3 regions of the Arthrobacter sp. Hb9-2 genome follow, and region 2 is predicted to be linked to each of the others. Evidence: riboswitches for the same ligand, from Rfam matches in the RefSeq annotation. Region 2 holds a riboswitch; each other region holds the start of a gene.
What was found. Region 2 has a riboswitch for thiamine pyrophosphate ahead of thiC (phosphomethylpyrimidine synthase ThiC). Riboswitches for the same ligand answer to the same signal wherever they lie in the genome.

Region 1 (6,538 bases), on a different contig from region 2:
CGCAGTTCCATTCCGCCCAGCGCTGCCGTGAACTCGGCATCATGGGTCACGGACACTACGGCCGTGCCCGCGTCCAGGAGCTCGGACAGGAAGGATGCCAGCTCAGCCCAAGTATTGGCGTCCTGCCCGAAGGTTGGTTCGTCCAGGACCAGGACCTGGGGATGCGCTGCCAGGACCGTGGCTACGGAAAGGCGCCGTTTCTCACCGCCCGAAAGGGTATACGGGTTGGCGTCAACGAGTCCCGTGAGCCGGAGCCGCTCCAGCAGTTCATCCACGCGCTCCTCCCCGTGGCCCAGGTGCCGCGGGCCGAACAGCAGCTCGTCCAGTACTTTCCCTGTGACGAACTGGTGCTCAGGCTCCTGGAACACCGTACCCACGCGCTCGATCAGCTGCTCGGCCTTCCACTGGTAAGGGTCAATCCCAGCTCCCCGGCTGAGCGCCAGCGTGGCGGAAACCTTGCCGTCTACGGGCTCCAGCAGCCCGGCGAGGGTCAGCGCGAATGTCGATTTTCCCGCGCCGTTGGGCCCGGTGATGGCCAGCGCCTGCCCGGCCCGGACCTGCGCGGAAATGCCCTGCTGCACCGGCACCGGCGGCACCTTCCGGAAGCCCTTGCGGCGCGGACGTTCACGCGACACCGCCAGCTCCTCGGCGGCAAGCAGCAGGTCGCCAGCCCCGGGAGCCGAACCGGCAGCACGCAGACGCGTCGGCGGGACGTAGCCGGGCACCCAGACTCCGGCCGCGATCAGCATGCTCCGGGCTTCGTTGAGGACCTGATCCGGCGGCCCGTCCAACAGCACGGCGGAATCGGTCGACGAGCCGGGCTGCAGCACCACAATCCGGTCAACCAGGTCCTTCCACACGGCCACGCGGTGCTCCACCACCACCAACGTTGCCCCGGTTTTGTCGAGGCAGCGGCCCACGGCGTCGCGCACCTCCACCACGCCGGCAGGGTCCAGGTTGGCGGTTGGCTCATCGAGGAGGATCAGCCCCGGCCGCATGGCAAGGATGCCCGCCAACGCAAGGCGCTGCTTCTGCCCGCCGGACAGTGCCGGCGTCGGATGGTCCAACGGCAGGTGGGAAAGCCCGACGTCGTCCAGCGCCTCATGCACGCGCGCCCAGATGTCACCGCGGGGCACGGCAAGGTTCTCGGCGCCGAAGGCGACGTCGTCACCTACGCGCGAGAGGACCACCTGGGTCTCCGGGTCCTGCTGCATCAGCCCGGCCCGGCCGCGCTGCTCCCGGGGGGAAGCGCCGTCGATCAGCAGCGACCCGGACTCATCGGAATCGCCGGCGTCAGCGTCGTCGGCATGTGCGTCCCCCAGCACCCCAGCCAGCGCGTGGAGGAGCGTGGACTTGCCTGCGCCGGACGGGCCCACCAGCAGGACGCGTTCACCCGGTTGGATGTCCAGGTCGAGGGCACGGACAGCGGGTTTGGAGCGGCCCGCATGCCGCCAGCCCCAGCCTCTGGCCGTGACTGCAGCCGGCCGCGCCGCCACCGCAGAGCTGTGGAGGGAAGGAGCAGTCATCAGGAGAAGACGGGCTCCGATGCTGCCTTGCGTGACGCAAAGGAGCTCAGGACGCCGGTCCTCGCCAGGCCGCGGGTGGCGATCCAGGACAGGGCTCCTGCGATCACGGCGCCGGAAATCGCTGTGAAGATGATGTATGCCAGCTTGTCCCCGCCGGAGTAGGCGATGTTCCAGCCCCAGGGCGCGAACGAATCGTTCAGGCCGCAGAAAAGTCCGGCAGCGGCGCCGGCGAGCAGGGCTACCGGCAGGTTGAACTTCCGGTACACGAAGATCGCGAAGACGATCTCGGCGCCCAGGCCCTGGACAAACCCGGAGAACAGCACCGAGGCGCCGTACTGCGAGCCCATAAGCAGTTCGCCGGTGGCGGCCACGGTCTCGCAGAACAGTGCGGCGCCCGGCTTGCGGATGATGAGCATGCCCAGCACCGCGGGGATCATCCAGCCGCCGGCCAACAAGCCGGTAAGCGGTGGATAGACGGCGTTCATGGGTGCCGAGACTGCGGCTGCGCCCTGGGACCAGGCCCAGAAAATGACGCCGCCGGCGATGGCGATGAGGGCTGCCACCACGATGTCCACAACGCGCCAGGACTTGCTGGTGGTCTTCTTGATTGCTGTCGTTGCCATGCGATCCTCCTGAGGAACAGGAGGGGAAAGTGGATACAGCAACCGGCGCTGCCGCCGTTGCCGCACACTTCGAGAACTCGACTCCCTTGCGCCGGTACTAACCGGATCAGGTTCGAGGGTCTGCGGCTGTCCGCACTCTCAGCGCCCACCTGCGGTCCCTGGCATGGCCAGTGATGCCCGACGGCGGCGCTCCCCTGTCGTTGAATGATTCTGTCGGTAAATAATCGCCCTTGTGGGCGGGGTCCAGTTTACACCGGAGGAGGGGTAGATTGTGGGCCATGACTGCCAATTCCCCGCATGTGACCGAGTTCGATCCGGATTCCGATGCCATCCAGCAGGAAGGATCCCTGCAAGCGCTCATCGCCCGGATCGAAGGCGAAATCCACGAGCTCCAGTTTCCCGGCTTCTCCCTGGACGATGCACTCAACCTCGGGCTGCTGCTGGTGGAGCTGGGCAAGGAGGGCCAGTTTCCCATCGCGATAGACATCACCAAGGGTGAGCAGGTCCTGTTTCATGTGGCGCTGCCCGGCGCCACCCCGGACAACGAGCACTGGATCCGTGCGAAGCAGCGCACGGCCGCCCGGCATGAGGTGCCTTCCCTGCTGGTGGGGCTGCGCGCCCGGCTCAAGGGCGGACGGATCGAGGACAACGCCTGGTTCGATCAAAGCCTGTATGCGGCCCACGGCGGCTCCTTCCCGGTGTACGTCACAGGGGTGGGCGCAGTCGCAACCGTGACCGTCTCAGGGCTTCCCCAGGTGCAGGACCATGACCTGGTGGTACAGGCCCTGCGCGAGATCCTCGGTTCCATGCGGGCGGACTGACTTCCAGTGGGCGGACCGACTGCAGCATCAACGCGGACTATGGACGCCGCGAAATGCTGGGAGTACATTCGAGGCCAGCGGCCGGAGTTCCAAACAGGAGGACGCCATGATCGGTCCTGCAGCCGAAAACCAAGTGCGTGCGGCGGTGGACAAGGCAGCCGAGGAAATGATCTATATCGGCCCGGACCACCCTTACTATCCACTGCTGGCGGAACTTGTGTCCGCCGTCGGGAAGGCCTGGCAGCAAGGGTACGAGCACGGCCGCCGGGGCGGGCACCAGGCCAACCCCTACGTGTGGAGTACCTCGGAGGGGTGAGTACCACCACCGGCGGCCGGGTCCGCCGCGTGCTGGCTGTCCGCCAGATGGAAAGCGTACTTAGCTTTTATTAGTAATCATGCTTACTATGTTGTCTCCCGGCTTTTGAGGAGACAGGACAATGACAGTCAGCACCCGGGCCACCGGAGCAAGGACCGGCCTGCAGAAGGCAGCGCTTGCAACGGGCGCCCTCTTCCTCCTGGTGGGTGTCCTGGGATTCATCCCCGGGATCACCAGCAATTATGAAGCCCTGGGCTTGGCCGGGCACGGCTCCGGGGCCTTGCTGTTGGGAGTTTTCCAGGTGTCCATCCTGCACAATATCGTGCACGCGGCCTTCGGGGCGGCGGGACTGTTGCTGGCCCGGACCCACCAGCAGGCAAGGAGCTTCCTCATCTACGGGGGCGTTGTCTACCTGGTCCTTTGGCTGTACGGACTCCTGGTGGGTGATCAAACCCCCGCCAACTTTGTCCCCCTCAACGGCGCCGACAATTGGCTGCACTTGGCCCTAGGCTTGGGCATGATCATCCTGGCCATCCTGCTGTCACCGCGGACCACCCCAAAAACGCCGCCCCGGACCTGACCCGCCGGCCAAACCGAAACCGTCACCGTCGACGCCGCAGCACAGGCAGCACCGGCAGTACCACTGCCACCCATAAGGAGCATCATGAAAATCCCCGAAGCCCGAGGCCCCCTTAGCAGCGCCCTTTTTACTTCCCTGGCCGTTGGCGCCGGCACCGACGACGCCACGACGCGCGTCGAAGAACTGCGCCCGCTGGTCACGGCAGGGCTGGCTGCAGCCACAGACATCATCGGGGACGACGACGTCCAGCTGGCACTTTTCTGCCTTTATGAGCTCCACTACTCCGGCCTTGAAGGCGTCAGCGACGACTGGGAGTGGGAGCCGGGCCTTATCCAGGTTCGCCGCCTGCTCGAAAGGCCGTTCGAGGAAGCGCTACGGGCCGCTGCCCAGGCGGCAGCCGGGGAGCTGGACCTACCGCCGGCAGCAGAGATGACCAGTGACGCAGTGGCCGACGTCCTGTTTGGACTGGCCGGAACCGACACCGGGCCCAGCGTGTCCCGCTACGTGGCGAAAAAGGCGAGCCTGGACCAGCTCAAGGAGTTCCTCATCCACAAGTCCGTCTACCAGCTGAAGGAAGCGGACCCGCACACCTGGGCCATCCCCAGGCTTACAGGTCGGCCGAAGGCGGCGCTGGTGGAAATTCAGGCCGACGAGTACGGCGGAGGACGCCCGGAACGGATGCACAGCGCGCTCTTCGCCCGCACCATGCGGGGACTGGGAATGGACGACCAATACGGCGCCTATGTCAACGCGGTACCCGCCATCTCCCTCGCGGCGGTGAACATGATGTCCCTCTTCGGGCTCAACCGCCGGCTTCGCGGGGCCATCACGGGACACCTGGCACTTTACGAAATGACCTCGTCCCGGCCCAACCGCTTGTACGGCAACGGCTTCCGGCGGCACGGCTTCGATACCGAGGTGACCCACTATTTCGACGAGCACGTTGAAGCCGACGCCGTCCACGAGCAGATAGCGGGCCGCGACCTTGCGGGTGGGCTGGTGGAAGCTGAGCCCGGGTTACTCGGGGATGTCCTGTTGGGTGCAACGGCGGCAATGGCGATCGACGGCAGGATTTCCACGCACCTTTTGGCCTGCTGGGAAAACGGCGAGACCTCGCTGAGGGCGGCAGTGCCGGCGGCGGCATGAACGCTAAGGGCATCGTGTCCGCAGAGTACATCCTGCCGCTGCGTTGGACTGAGGATTCGCAACTGCCGGACCTGGCCGCGTACCTTGGGCGCCTGGTGAAGTGGATACCCGTCACCGTGGTGGACGGCTCCGACCCGGAACTGTTCGAGCGGCATGCGGCAGCCTTCCCGGCTGGCGTTCGCCATCTCCGTCCGGTGCAGGGCGGCGGGGACAGCCACAGCAGGGGCGAAGGCAACGGCAAGGTAGCCGGCGTCATGACGGGCGTCCGTGCCGCGAGGGCTGCGCTGCTGGTGATAGCCGACGACGACGTGCGCTACACGCGCGAATCGCTCACCGCCGTCGTCAATCACCTTGCCTCAGCGGACGTAGTGCGGCCGCAAAACTACTTCGAGCCCCTGCCGTGGCATGCGTGGTGGGACACGGCCAGGACACTGATCAACCGGGCCTGGTCCGCAGATTACCCGGGAACCCTGGCCGTGCGGAGGAGTGCACTGCTCGCCACCGGCGGTTACGATCCGGTGCTCTTCGAGAACCTCGAGCTCATCAGGACCGTGAAGGCAGCTGGCGGCCAGGAAAAGATCCTGCCGGACCTGTTTGTTGCCCGCCGGCCGCCCGGGCCGCGGCACTTCCTCAAGCAGCGCACCCGCCAGGCCTACGATGACTTCGCCCAGCCCCGCCGCCTCGCCGCGGAGTTATCCCTGCTTCCGGCGATAGCCGCAGCAGCCTGCCTCCCCCGGGGGTTCCGCGGGCGGGCCTTGCTCGGACTGGCGGCCGCGCCGGTTATCTTCGCCGGCATTGGGCGGCAACGGAACAACGGCGCAGCCGTCTTCCCCCTCCGGGCGGTGTGGTGCGCCCCGCTGTGGGCCCTGGAACGGGCTGTTTGTATCTGGATCGCGCTGGCATTCCGCATCGCCGGCGGCGTTCCCTACGCCGGGACACGGCTAGGGACCGCTGCCCACTCGGAGGCTGAACTGCAGCGCAGGCATTCCGGAAAACTGGCCACTTTGCGCCAACAAGACATCAAGCCGTCCGCCAGCAACCGAGACCAGGAGCAGCCATGAACCAGGAACCCGCCGAAAGCTCGATCGTGGTGTGCCCGGATGGGCCCCTGATTGTCCGGGGCGACTTCGAAATCGTGACGCCCTCCGGCGACCCCGTCCAGCGCGAGCGCAAGACTGTAGCACTGTGCCGCTGCGGCGCCTCGGCCATCAAGCCCTACTGCGATGGCACCCACAAGATGATCAAGTTTCGGACGGAACCGCCCGTTGCTTGAACAGCACTCCTCGACTGAGTGCGCAACGCCAGCAGCGAACCGGCGCCTTGCCGCACCGGGCGCCGCCATGATGCCGCTAGGCTGAAGTCAGCCCGTTTTCCGCCCGCAAGGAGTACTAAGAATGAACCTCTTCATCAAGCTGCTCGGCACCGGTGTGAGCCTTGGCGCAGGCTTCGTCGGAACCAAGCTGGTCAACACCATCTGGGAAAAGTCCACAGGACGGAAGCCGCCTACCGGCAAGGACGAGGACATC
Region 2 (6,538 bases):
GGCGGCGGTCGGTGTCGACGACGTCGACCCTTACCGGTTCGCCGCCGGCCAGGGCTGCCACAACGGTGCGCAGTGCGCGTGCCGTGCGGCCCTGGCGGCCGATCACCCGTCCGAGATCGTCCTGGTGGACCCGTACCTCGAGGGTGTCCCCGCGGCGGTTGCTCTTCGAGCTGACCTTGACGTCATCCGGGGAATCGACGATTCCCCGGACCAGGTGTTCCAGCGCTTCTGCCAGCAATTTACTCAGCCTCGGTGGTCTCTGCTTCGGCCGGTGCCTCGGCTGCGTCAGACTTGGATGCCTTCTTGGTGATGGCTTCCGGGATGATCACGGAACCCTTTTCCGGGGCAACGAAGGCTTCCTTCTGGGTCTTGGTCCGCAGGGTGCCTTCCTGGCCCGGGAGGCCCTTGAACTTCTGCCAGTCACCGGTGATCTTCAGGATCGCGGCAACCTGCTCGGACGGCTGGGCGCCGACGGACAGCCAGTACTGGGCACGCTCGGAGTTGACCTCGATGTATGAGGGCTCTTCGGTGGGGTGGTACTTGCCGATCTCCTCGATGGCGCGGCCGTCACGCTTGGTGCGTGAGTCTGCAACGACGATGCGGTAGTACGGTGCGCGCATTTTGCCAAAGCGCTTAAGGCGAATCTTTACGGCCACTTTTGTGGTCACTCCTGTTTCAGAAAAGGGGTGAACCCGGCGTTCTGCACCCGTGGGGCGGGCCGTACTTGCGGGTTCGAAGGACAGGATCCGGACGCGGAGAGAGGGGCCACGCAGATCGAGTACCTGTTTATTGTGCCAGATCAGCGCCGGGATTTCGACTTGACACGGCGGCGGCCGGAAGATGGCCGGGGCAGGCCGCTCAGGCGGACCAGACGTAGAGCCCCGTCCGTTCCGAATCGTCGACGCTGTTGGCCAGTTCAGCCAACTGCTGCACATAGGTCCGCGCGCGAGCGGCATCGAAGGGCATGTCGTCCTGGGCTGCCCACTGCCCGGCAACGTCATCCAGGATGTTGCCTTCGCCTTCGGTTTCGTACGAGAGCAGGTCGGCCAGGGCACGGACCATGGCCGGCGGGACGGCCAGCAGCGAATCGCTGGATACGTCCACCATGGTCAGTTCATAGTCGGCACCGCCGGCGTGCACGGCAGTTCCGGCGAGGTCACCGAGCTGTTCAACTTCGAAATCACTGATCCCCGCGATCCGGACAGCCTGGCCGGCCGGTGCACTGCCGCCTTCGTCCAGGACGCCGGCACGCTTAAGTGCGGCGTCGTGGGTGGCAACAAAGATCTCGGTGAAGCCCATGGGAAGTACCCTTCTTCCGTTGACGGTGGTGCCAGCCGGGAGCAATGCCTGCCACCCGGCCGTTCGGGTTCAGCCTAGTACGGGAACGCCCGGGTCAGCGGACAGCTACGCGGATCCGGTTGCGCCACGGATCCTCAAACCGCAGTTCGGCCCCGGTGTGGTGCGCCGGCAGGCCGGCGACCCTCAGTCGGTCTGCGAGCGCCCCGACGTCATCTCCGGACGGCACCTCGATGAGCACCTCGCCGAGGCCGAGCGTGTCCTTGCGGGGACCGGCGCCGCGGCTGTTCCAGACATTCATGGCCATGTGGTGGTGGTAGCCGCCGGCGGAGACAAACAAGGCCTGCCCGTGCCAGCCTGCGGTCTTTTCAAACCCGAGGATTCCCACATAGAAGTCGCGGGCCGACTGGACGTCGCCGACCTGGAGGTGGACGTGGCCCACTCCTGCCACACTTCCGCGCTGGCGCTGAAGGGACTCTTCAGTGAGGTGCTGCTCGAGGTACCGCTGGGGCGGCAGGGCCAGGCTGTCCATTACCACGTCGGCGCCGTTCCAGGACCAGTTGCTGCGGGGCCGGTCCCAATAGAGCTCGATGCCGTTGCCTTCAGGATCAGTGAAGTAGAAGGCCTCGCTGACGAGATGATCCGCGCTGCCCGTGAAGGAACGGGGTTCAAATTGGGCTGCGGTGGCAACGGTCGCGGCGAGGTCCGCCCGGTTCTCAAACAGCAGCGCGGTGTGGAAGAGGCCGGCTTCTCCCCTGCCCGGGAGGTTCAGACCCGGAGCGGGCGCGAGGTGCACGAGCGGTTTCTGCAACCGGCCGAGGTAGAGCCCGCCGTCCTGCTCAGCGACAACCTCAAGACCGAGGGCACGCTGGTAATAGTCCGTCATCACCTTCATGTCGCCCACCTTGAGCATTACGGTGCCCATGGCGAGGTCGGCAGGAAGAAGATCCTGGCTGGCGGCTTCTGCAGTCATTGAAAACTCCCGGTGCTTGGGCCCTTCGGATTGGGGCCTATGACAGTTAAAATTACTTGAAGCTTCAATTTAATCCAAGTGACTTGAAAGTCAGGCCGCTCCGGGCTTATCGGATGACGCGCCCTCCCAGCACGACGTGTGCCAGTTCGCCTACCGTTGCTGGAGCCTGCCGCGGGTCCTCCCGGCACAGCACGACGTCGGCGCGGGCACCCTCCTTAAGTCCGTCGGCTCCCAGCCACCTCCGGGCGCCCCAACAGGCAGCGTCGAGGGCAGCGGCCATTGGCAGGCCTGCGTGGTGAAGGGCAAGGATCTCATCGGCGATCCTGCCATGCCGGATGACGCTCCCGGCATCGGTGCCAGCATAGATCTGCACCCCTGCTTCATACGCCTCCAGCACCCGTTCCGCGCGGCGCTCCCACAGTGCCCGCATGTGTGCCGCGTACCGGGGGAACTTCGGTTCTGCCTGGGCTGCGATATCCGGAAACGTGGCGATGTTGATGAGAGTGGGCACGATGGGAACGCCCTGTTCGACGAACCTGGGGAGGTGCCGTGGCAGGAGCCCGGTGGCATGCTCGATGCAGTCGATCCCCGCGTCCAGCATCTGGTCCAGGGCCTCTTCGCCAAAGCAATGTGCGGTGATCCGGGCACCTTCGCCGTGCACCGCCTGCACAGCGTCCCTGACGGCGTCGGCCGGAAACGACGGCGCCAGGTCACCGGCGTCGCGGTCAATCCAGTCCCCGACGAGCTTGACCCAGCCGTCGCCGTCGCGGGCCTGTTTCCGGACAGCTTCCACCAGGCCGTCCGGTTCCACTTCCTCGGCGAGGCCCCGCAGATAGCGCCGGGTCCTGGCAACATGCCTGCCGGCGCGGACGAGTACGGGGGCGTTCCGGCTGCCCTGAAGGAACCGCGTGTCTGCTGGGGAACCTGCGTCCCTCACCAGCAGTGTTCCAGCGTCCAGGTCGGTTCCGGCCTGTTCCTCCGCAACTGCTGCCTCCACCGCGCCCCCGGGTCCAAGCCCGATGTGGCAGTGGGCATCCACGAACCCCGGCAGGACCCAGCCATCCAGCACGCGGCCCGCGGGTTGTTGCGGGCGCGTAAAGGTCAACACCCCGTCAACGGACCACAGGCCCCGCCGCTCGCTGTCCGGCCCCGCAAGCACCGGTCCGCTGAATTCGATGATCTCCGGCATTGGACTCCTTTTCCCGCCAGTCAGGCTAGCACCGGCCATGTGACAAGCCCCTCCCGAAAGGCTGTGGTAGCTTTCTTCCTGACCACACGGGTGCCCCTGCAGGGGCTGAGATCGGGCTGATGCAGCCTGCGACCGTTGAACCTGTCCGGGTAATTCCGGCGAAGGAAGTGAGTAATCCTTGAGTACACCCATTGCACCGTTAAGCCCTGCCCAGATTCCGTCCGGCGCGGCAGCGGAAGGCGGCCAGGACCAGGCTCCTGTCACGCAGTCGCTGAAGTCCCATTCCCTGGCCTTTGTCCACGATGAAGCATCCGGGATACGGGTGCCCGTTACGGAAATAGCCCTGGCACCTTCACCCAACGGCGACTCCAATGGTCCGTTCCGGATCTACCGAACTGCCGGCCCGGGGAGCGACCCCGTCCGCGGCCTGAACCCTTTCCGCTCGGCATGGATAGAAGCGCGCGGCGACACGGAAACCTATGGTGGCCGTGGACGGAACCTCCTCGACGACGGCCGCTCGGCTGTCCGCCGCGGTGCCGCCAGCGCGGAGTGGAAGGGCGCCCGTCCGGCGCCCCGCCGCGCCGTCGAAGGCCGGAAAGTGACACAAATGCACTACGCGCGGCAGGGCGTCATCACCCCCGAAATGCGCTTCGTGGCGCTGCGGGAGAACTGCGATGTGGAACTGGTCCGCAGCGAAGTGGCAGCCGGCCGGGCGATCATTCCGAACAACATCAATCATCCCGAGTCGGAACCCATGATCATCGGCAAGGCCTTCCTGGTGAAGATCAACGCCAACATCGGCAACTCGGCGGTCACCAGTTCCATCGCCGAAGAAGTGGACAAGCTGCAATGGGCCACCCAGTGGGGCGCAGACACAGTGATGGACCTTTCCACCGGCGACGACATCCACACCACCAGGGAATGGATCATCCGCAACTCGCCCGTTCCAATCGGGACCGTCCCCATCTACCAGGCCCTGGAAAAGGTTAACGGCGAAGCAAATGCGCTGACCTGGGAGATCTTCCGCCACACGGTCATTGAACAGTGCGAACAGGGCGTGGACTACATGACCATCCACGCCGGCGTCCTGCTCCGGTACGTTCCCCTGACCGCCAACCGCGTGACCGGCATCGTGTCCCGCGGCGGGTCAATCATGGCCGGCTGGTGCCTTGCCCATCACCAGGAAAACTTCCTCTACACGCACTTCGAGGAGCTCTGCGAAATCTTCGCAAGGTACGACGTGGCGTTTTCATTGGGCGACGGCCTGCGGCCGGGGGCGACGGCCGATGCCAACGATGCCGCGCAGTTTGCCGAACTGGACACACTCGCCGAACTGACGCAGCGTGCTTGGAAGTACGACGTGCAGGTGATGGTGGAGGGCCCCGGCCACATTCCGTTCCACCTGGTCCGGGAAAACGTCGAACGCCAGCAGGAGCTGTGCAAGGGTGCGCCCTTCTACACGCTGGGCCCGCTTGTTACCGACGTGGCACCAGGGTACGACCACATCACCTCGGCCATTGGCGCCACGGAAATCGCCCGGTACGGCACCGCAATGCTGTGCTACGTCACCCCGAAGGAACACCTGGGCCTGCCCAACAAGGACGACGTCAAAACAGGGGTGATCACGTACAAGATCGCAGCGCACGCCGCAGACCTCGCCAAGGGCCACCCGGGGGCGCAGGAACGCGATGACGCACTGTCCAAGGCACGCTTCGAGTTCCGCTGGCGGGACCAATTTGCGCTGTCCCTGGACCCGGTGACCGCCGAGGCATTCCATGACGAAACCCTCCCCGCGGAACCCGCCAAGACAGCGCACTTCTGCTCCATGTGCGGTCCCAAGTTCTGTTCCATGAGGATCAGCCAGGACATCCGGGACGAATACGGGTCAGCGGAGTCGCAGGCGGCGGTGGCGGACATGGCAGCGGGAATGCGGGGGAAGAGTGAGGAATTCCTTGCAGCGGGCGGCAAGGTTTACCTCCCGGAACTGGCCGCTCCAGCGAGCGGCCGCCCGTAGCTGCATCACCATTTCCGTCCGGCAGGCTATTGGGGGCTTGCCGGACGGGGAAACTGCCCCCGGCAGGATTCAGGAAGCCCTGGCAGGCTGGCTCCTGCTGACCTCGCTGATGAACGCGCGGATGATGCGGTCACCTTCCGGGGAGTCATGGGGCCGGTGCCCTCCCGCCGCCGTGCGGTGCAGGGCGCCGGTCTCACGCAGGTAGCGGGCAATCTCCTCGTAGAGCGGTTCCCACCCTCCCGTGAGGACCAGTGTGGGAACGCCGGGAACAATATGCAGCGGAGCCTCCCAGGAAGGGGCCTGCAGCCGGAGCCTCCTGGCGGATCGCTTCTCCTCCGCTGTAGCCGGCTGCTGCAGGTCCGTAGCATAGACCCGCCGGACGAACTCGCGCTGGAAATCGTCGTCGCTCATCTGGTGCCGGACATCGAACAAGGGTTGCATCAGCCCGATATGGGCCGAGGTGGCCGGCAGTTCCGCGGTAAGCGAGAGGCAGGCGGGCTCTACCAGGGTCAACGAAAAGACAAGGTCGGGACGCTCGACGGCGGCCATCATCGCTGCGATGGCTCCCTGGGAGTGCGCCACAACGTGTCCGCCCGCGGCGCCCCTGCCGTCGTCGGCAAGGGACCGCAACACAATGGCGGCGTCTTCGTCGAAGGAGGATTCAACGGGTTCAGCCACAGGATGGTACCCGTGGCGGCGCAGGAACAGTGCGTCATAGGACAGCGCCATACCGTGCTGGCGCGGCCAGGCCGCGGAGCCGAAGCTGCCGGCGCCGTGCACGAACACTACCCTCTGCTTGAACATGACCCAACCCTATTCGACGGCATGGACATCCCAAGTGAGTAGCGCCAAGTGTCGTTTTGACGGTTCAAAACGACACCTGGCGCGGCCTGGTTGCGGATGTGGTTACTGGCCGAGGAACTTGTCGAAACCCTTGGGCAGGTTCAGCTGCGAGGGATCAAAGTCGCCCTGCTGCTGGCCGAAGGCGGCCCCGGTGGGCAGTGCCTTGGCCGCATTCGCACGGCGCGCCTCGGCATCCTTGCGCTCCTGGGCTGCCTTGGCGGGG
Region 3 (6,538 bases), on a different contig from region 2:
GACCCGAGCCCGCCGGCGCCGATCACCAGTACTTTGGCATTCTTGAGCCTCCGCTGCCCCAGTGCGCCGATCTCGGGAATGATGAGGTGCCGCGAGTAGCGCTCCACCTCGTCAGGAGTGAGCTCACCGGCCGGTTCAACCAGCGGAGGCAGTGAAATAGTCGAAACATTTGCGGAGAATGTCGAAGCCATACTTCAATGTATGCCCCGGGATACCGCCCGGTCATATTACCCCGACGTAGAGTGGGGGTAACTGCAAGGGAAAGAAGGACAACTGTGGTCCATGAAGCACGGGCTGACCGCCCGTCCGCAGCCGAACCGCAAACCGCCTCCCGCCCCGCCGGGCAACGGTCCGCCCGGCTTCCCCGGGATGAGAGACGCGCACAACTTCTTTCCGCAGCACAGGAAGTCTTCGTTGCCAACGGCTATCACGGCGCCGCCATGGACGAAATCGCAGAGACAGCCCACGTCAGCAAACCGGTCCTGTACCAGCACTTCCCCTCAAAGCGGGAGCTGTACCTGGCCCTGCTCGAAAGCCACCTGGCCTCCTTGACGGACCTGATGCTGGGGGCGCTGAACTCCACCACTGACAACGACGAACGCGTGCAGGCCGTGATGCGGGCCTATTTCCGGTTCATCGCCAACGATGACCAGGCCCACCGGCTCGTTTTCGAATCCGACCTCATCAACGATCCGGATGTCAGCTCACGGCTGGAGACCTTTAACCGGACATTTGCCGACGCCATTGCACACGTCATCGCCGAGGACACCAAGCTTCCCCACCTGGAGGCAGAGCTCCTGGGCCGCGGGCTCGCCGGGATGGCTCAGGTCAGCGCCCGCTACTGGCTCGAAACCGACGGGAACCTGGACCTCGATGTGGCCAGCGACCTCATCTACCGTTTAGCTTGGCGCGGAATCTCTCGCTTCCCCAAAGAGTCCTAGACTACAAATAAGACATAACCCGAGTAACGTGAACCGGCTGGGAGGCCCCCTGTGGAAATTAAGATCGGCGTTCAAAATGTTGGCCGCGAAATTGTGCTGGAATCGGTCGAGGATCCGGACTCCGTAGCCAAGGTTGTAGAGGAAGCCATCACCAGCGGCAGCGAACTGCGCCTAAAGGATGACAAGGGACGCCTGATCATTGTTCCCGGCAAGGCACTGGCCTATGTAGAAATCGGTGCCGAGGAACAGCGCCGCGTAGGTTTCGGCCAGTTCTAGCCCCGTTCCCCGCTGAGGGGCGAGCATTCCAAGGAGAGCCATGCTTTCGCTGACCATTGTGGTGCTGGTGACAGCGGCCGCAGGTTTCATCGTCTGGGCCAACGACAAGCGGCACACAAAATACGGTGTTGTCCTGCCGGCCGGCGTTGCCGTGGGTGTGGGAGCTGTCACCTGGATCATCCTGATGGCTGCAGGCTTCGGCTACCTGCCGGGCATGACCTGGCTGCCGTGGGTCCTGCCCATGGTTTTGGGCGCAGCAGCGGCAGTTGCCGTGGTCCTGTATCTGGGCCGTACGCGGGCCAGGCATGATCTGGAACGGATTACTGCGGCGCTGAAGCTTTAGCCGGAAAGACCCCGCCCCGCACACCAAGCACGCCTGTGACCACTGCCCTCCGGGGTGGTGGTCACAGTTGTTTAAGCGGCTGCTGGGTGCCTGGCCGGTTCGGCTACCGCATGGACCGCGGCGGCGGCTTCACTCACTGCCTCGGCCGCGCCCACGTCGCGGGCGGTGACTTCTCCCCCGGCGTCATGCGAGGTGTAAAGGAGGAACACCCGGTTGTACCGCCAGTCTAGGTCCGGGTGGTGGTTCTGTTCCTCGGCAAGGCGCCCGACGGCGGCAATCAGCTCAAGTGCGGCAGCCGCCGTCGGCACCTTGTACACCGTCACCAGCGCACCTTGGCTGTACCGCCAGTCCGTCAGGACGGCCAGTGCGTCCTCGAGCCGCTCGGGAGAAAGAATGTCCTTGCCGGCCATGGCTGCTCCTCACCTTATGGCTGGCGGAGCGGCACCGGGAGCGGGCTACAGGAACTCTGCCCGGCCCTCCATGGCCGACGACGCCAGTGCATGTTCGCGGCGCGGGATCCTGCCCGCCGCTTTCGCCAGCCTACCGGCGATCACCGCATGTTTGAAGGCCTCCCCCATCAGGGCAGGATTCTGCGCCCGGGTTACGGCCGTAGCCAGCAGCACGGCGTCGCACCCCAGCTCCATGGCAAGGGCCGCGTCCGAGGCGGTACCGATGCCGGCATCCAGGACCACCGGAACCGAGGCGCGGGAAACGATCAGCTCGATGTTGTGCGGGTTCAGGATGCCCAGTCCGGTGCCGATCGGCGCCCCGAGCGGCATGACTGCGGTGGCCCCAAGGTTTTCAAGCCGGAGCGCGAGGACGGGATCGTCGTTGGTGTAGGCAAAAACCTTGAAGCCCCTGTTGACCAGTTGTTCCGTGGCGTCCACCAGTTCGACGGCGTCCGGCAGCAGGGTCTGTTCGTCAGCTATGACTTCCAGCTTCACCCAGTCGGTTTCCAGTGCCTCACGGGCCAGTTCCGCCGTCAGCACGGCATCCCGGGCGGTGAAGCAACCGGCCGTATTGGGCAGCACGCGGATGCCGTGGTCCACGAGCAGCTGGAAGAGCGAGCCCGTCTCGGCCGTGGAATACCGCCGCATTGCTACCGTCGTCAGACCCGTGCCGGAGGCCAGGAGGGCAGCCCCCAGGCCGTCCAGGCTGGGCGCGCCGCCGGTGCCCATGATGAGCCGGGATGTCAGGGTTACGCCGTCAATGACCAGCGGATCATCGTGGCCCGCCACGCTTGGAGTAGTGATGGTTTCGGTCATGGTCTCAGCCTCCCTGCACAGCCGTGACGAGTTCGACCTCGTCGCCTTCCGCGAGCGCGGTAGTAAACCACTGGCTGCGCGGTACAACCTCGGAATTGTGGGCCACGGCCACACCAAGCTTTTGGCCGTCCGTTGCCTGCCCGTTGGCGGCCAGGGGGCGGCCGGTGACCTGGCTGACGAGCACGGTGATGGAGGCGCCCTCAGGCACAGGGTGCCGGGTTCCGTTCAAGGTGATGTTCATGCTGTTTCCTTCGTGGGCGATGTGTGGCGGAAGTGGTTGGAGGCTGAGCCCGTGGTTAAGCGGGCGCCTGCCCTCGTGGAAAAGCGGCCCGGGCTGAAGGCCGCCCAACGGGGGTCCTCGCGGCCGTCCAAAAGGTCCCGGCAGACGGCGGCTGCGGCGGGCGTCAGCAGGACTCCGTGCCGGAAGAACCCGGTGGCGATGATGAGGCCGGCAACGTACCCGTGCTCCCGGTCCGCCGCTGACTCCGGGGCGGGAACCCGCCCCAGCAGCGGCGCGTTGTCGGGCGTTCCGGGACGGGCGCGTGCAGTGCATTCCAGCAGTTCGAGTTCGGCGACGGCGGGAACCAGTACCTGCGCGTCGCGGAGGAGCTGGTACACGCCCCCGGCGGAAACGGCGTCCATGGCGGACAGCGCGTCTTCACGCTGGGTTGCCCCGATCACCACCGTGCCGTCCCTGCGGGGAACGATATAGACGGGAACGCCATGCACCAGCCCGCGGACCGTGGACGTCACCAGGGGCTGCAGGTGCCGGGGCACTGCCAGGCGGAGGATGTCCCCGTGGACGGGCCGCACTGGCAGGTTCAGCCCTGGGGGTAGCCCTTCAAGAGCTGCCGCGTGCAGCCCGTTCGCCACCACCGTTTCGGCGGCCAGCACCGTTCCCCCGTCCGCCAGGCGCACGCCGGCAACAGCTCCCCCGTGCCACAGCAGCCCGGTTGCCTTGGCCGCTACCGCAAACCCGCCGACGACGCCGGCTGCTGCAGTACCGCGGGCCGCAACTTTGTCCCTGTTCCCGCCGCCGTCGTCCATGCCATGAGCCAAGGCGGCCCGCAGGCACGCCACCAACAGCCGCGGATCCACCTGGTGGTCGGCCGGAGTGTCCAGCGCGCAGGCGATCCCCGGGCTGAGCAGGGGTTCCCGTTGTCGCGCGTCCCGGACAGTTACCGGCTCAACGGAAAGGCCGCTGGCCTGCTGGACGGTGCGCAGGTCCATCAGGGCGCGGCGGTCGGCGGCGTCGGCACCCACGGCGAGGGTCGGCGTCGTAATGTATCCCGGATCTGTTCCCGACGCAGCGGTGAGGCCGCCGGCAAAAGCCGGCCAGCGGGACGAGGCATCCAGCATGAATTCCAGGAGATCCTCCTCCTGGTAGTGCAGCTCGCTCACCGGGGCAAGCATCCCGGCGGCGGCCCAGCTGGCCCCCGAACCCGGTGCGTCATCGATCACCACCACGGAACGGCCGGAACGCTTCGCCTCCCACGCAATGCCGTGGCCGATCACTCCACCGCCGATCACCGCCACATCAGCGTGGATGGTGTTGGCCGCATCCACGGCCAGGGGCTCTGGTGATGCGCGCATGTGTCTCCTTCCCTACGCCGGTATTAGCCGGATCAGGTCAAGCGGTCGGCTCTGACGCCCTCTCAGCCCGGCGCTTTGTGACAGCTGCCGCGGGCTCCCGCAGTACGAGGCCAGTGTAGAGGAACTAGGCTTTCCCCCATGAATGTGTCCCACACCCCTGCCGCCGGCACCGACGTACTCAGCAGCGCCAAGATCAGCAACGGCGTCAACGCCGCCCGCCTCTACCTCTGCACCGACGCCCGCCGGGACCGCGGCGACTTCGGCCAGTTCGTGGACGCAGCGTACGCCGGCGGGGTGGACATCATCCAGCTGCGCGACAAGGCCATCGAAGCAGGAGAGGAGCTGGAACTCCTGGCGGTGCTCAAGGAAGCGGCAGAGCGGCACGGCCGGCTCTGGGCTGTCAACGACCGCGCCGACATTGCGGTGCTGTCCGGGGCACCCGTCTTCCACATCGGCCAAAAGGACCTGCCCCTGGACGCTGCACGCACCCTGCTCAACGGCAACGCCGCCATCGGCCTGTCCAGCCACACCCCTGCCCAGGTGGACGCGGCGCTCGGTGCGGCCGCCCGCCCCGCCGGGCTGGACTACTTCTGCGTCGGACCGGTGTGGGCAACGCCCACCAAACCGGGGCGGGCAGCGGTGGGACTGGAGCTGGTGAAGTATGCCGCCGACGCTGCCCGGCCGGCGGAGCAGGAGGGACAGTCCGACGGCGGTGTTCCCTGGTTCGCGATCGGCGGCATCGACCACGGCAACGTGGAGCAGGTGGTGGACGCAGGCGCACGCAGGATTGTGGTGGTGCGGGCCATTACGGAAGCGGACGATCCCGCAGCCGCCGCCGCTGCACTGCACGCCGCCCTGGACGCCCCAAACTCCTGACAACGCCGCTCCGGGCCGGATGCCTGCACTATGCAGCCGATTCCGGCTAGGCTGATTTTCGTGTCACACCATCGGCTGGCCCCCAACGTCCACGAGCACAACAACGCGCTTGAGGAAGCGCTGAGTGCCCTGAGGACCGAGCTGGAGCTGCCGGGCGCCTACCCCGACGAGGCGGTGGCTGACGCGAAAGCGGCAGTCGAATCCCTGCAGCTCCCTGCCTACGACCTCACCGGCGTCGAATTCATCACCATCGATCCGGCGTCGTCCACCGACCTGGACCAGGCGCTGTTTATTGAAGCCGACGGCGACGGCTACCACGTGCTGTACGCCATCGCCGATGTGCCCGCATTTGTGGCCCCCGGCGGGCCCCTGGACGCGGAAACACGCCGCCGGGGCCAGACGTTCTATGCCCCCGACGGTCGAATCCCGCTGCATCCAGAAGTCATCAGCGAAGAGGCCGGGAGCCTCCTTCCCGGGCAGGACTGCTCTGCGTTCGTCTGGGACTTCCGCCTGGACAGCGCCGCCGAGGTGACGTCCGTGGCCGTAAAGCGGGCCCGGATGCGCAGCCGCGCGAAGCTCAGCTATAAAGGGGTGCAGGCGGAGCTCGACGCCGGTACCGCCTCGCCGGTGCTGCAGCTCCTTAAGGAAGTTGGGCTCAAGCGCGTGGACCTGGAACGGGCCCGCGGCGGTGCCAGCCTGAACATGCCGGAACAGGAGATCGTCCAGCTTCCCGACGGCGGCTATCGGATTGCCGCCGCTCCCCAGCTTCCGGTGGAGGACTGGAACGCGCAGATATCCCTCATGACCGGAATGGCGGCGGCGGGCCTGATGCTGGCGGGAAAAGTGGGCATCCTGCGCACCATGCCGTCCCCGGACGAGCGCTCCCTGAATCATTTCCGGCTGCAGACAGAGGCCCTTGGCAAGCCCTGGGACGGTGAGGTCAGGTACGGCGAATACCTGCGCAGCCTCGATTCCACCGATCCCCGCCAGCTTGCCATTCTGCATTCGGCCGGCATGCTGTTCCGTGGCGCCGCCTATACGGCTTTTGACGGTGCCGTCCCCAAGGACGCAGTCCAGTCCGCCATTGGTGCCGCCTATGCCCACACCACCGCTCCCCTGCGCCGCCTCGTGGACCGCTTTGTCCTGGTGATCTGCGAGGCGTTGAGTAACGGCGGCAATGTACCGGCCTGGGCACGGGAGGCACTTCAGTCGCTGCCCGAGATCATGGCCGGGTCCGACCAGCT

Region 1: another riboswitch for thiamine pyrophosphate. It lies ahead of AC5RV1_RS12990 (ECF transporter S component); the one in region 2 lies ahead of thiC (phosphomethylpyrimidine synthase ThiC).
Region 3: another riboswitch for thiamine pyrophosphate. It lies ahead of thiO (glycine oxidase ThiO); the one in region 2 lies ahead of thiC (phosphomethylpyrimidine synthase ThiC).

The regions. Positions count from the first base shown of each region.
Region 1 covers NZ_JBNHGJ010000021.1:45,225-51,762, reverse strand. Annotated here, with positions in the region: gene AC5RV1_RS12995 (ABC transporter ATP-binding protein) at 1-1,526, opposite strand, end outside; gene AC5RV1_RS12990 (ECF transporter S component) at 1,526-2,149, opposite strand; TPP riboswitch at 2,215-2,355, opposite strand; gene AC5RV1_RS12985 (heme-degrading domain-containing protein) at 2,428-2,970, shown strand; gene AC5RV1_RS12980 (hypothetical protein) at 3,077-3,286, shown strand; gene AC5RV1_RS12975 (DUF4383 domain-containing protein) at 3,408-3,866, shown strand; gene AC5RV1_RS12970 (iron-containing redox enzyme family protein) at 3,951-5,012, shown strand; gene AC5RV1_RS12965 (glycosyltransferase family 2 protein) at 5,009-6,073, shown strand; gene AC5RV1_RS12960 (CDGSH iron-sulfur domain-containing protein) at 6,070-6,285, shown strand; gene AC5RV1_RS12955 (DUF4235 domain-containing protein) at 6,407-6,538, shown strand, end outside.
Region 2 covers NZ_JBNHGJ010000044.1:16,866-23,403, forward strand. Annotated here, with positions in the region: gene AC5RV1_RS19090 (RNA-binding protein) at 1-238, opposite strand, end outside; gene rpsP (30S ribosomal protein S16) at 240-656, opposite strand; gene AC5RV1_RS19100 (hypothetical protein) at 859-1,299, opposite strand; gene AC5RV1_RS19105 (VOC family protein) at 1,394-2,269, opposite strand; gene AC5RV1_RS19110 (amidohydrolase family protein) at 2,376-3,458, opposite strand; TPP riboswitch at 3,535-3,642, shown strand; gene thiC (phosphomethylpyrimidine synthase ThiC) at 3,637-5,472, shown strand; gene AC5RV1_RS19120 (alpha/beta hydrolase) at 5,542-6,276, opposite strand; gene ffh (signal recognition particle protein) at 6,379-6,538, opposite strand, start outside.
Region 3 covers NZ_JBNHGJ010000006.1:131,558-138,095, forward strand. Annotated here, with positions in the region: gene moeB (molybdopterin-synthase adenylyltransferase MoeB) at 1-191, opposite strand, end outside; gene AC5RV1_RS05945 (TetR/AcrR family transcriptional regulator) at 276-941, shown strand; gene AC5RV1_RS05950 (DUF3107 domain-containing protein) at 993-1,217, shown strand; gene AC5RV1_RS05955 (hypothetical protein) at 1,258-1,560, shown strand; gene AC5RV1_RS05960 (4a-hydroxytetrahydrobiopterin dehydratase) at 1,632-1,970, opposite strand; gene AC5RV1_RS05965 (thiazole synthase) at 2,016-2,825, opposite strand; gene thiS (sulfur carrier protein ThiS) at 2,830-3,066, opposite strand; gene thiO (glycine oxidase ThiO) at 3,063-4,418, opposite strand; TPP riboswitch at 4,411-4,529, opposite strand; gene thiE (thiamine phosphate synthase) at 4,557-5,294, shown strand; gene AC5RV1_RS05985 (RNB domain-containing ribonuclease) at 5,355-6,538, shown strand, end outside.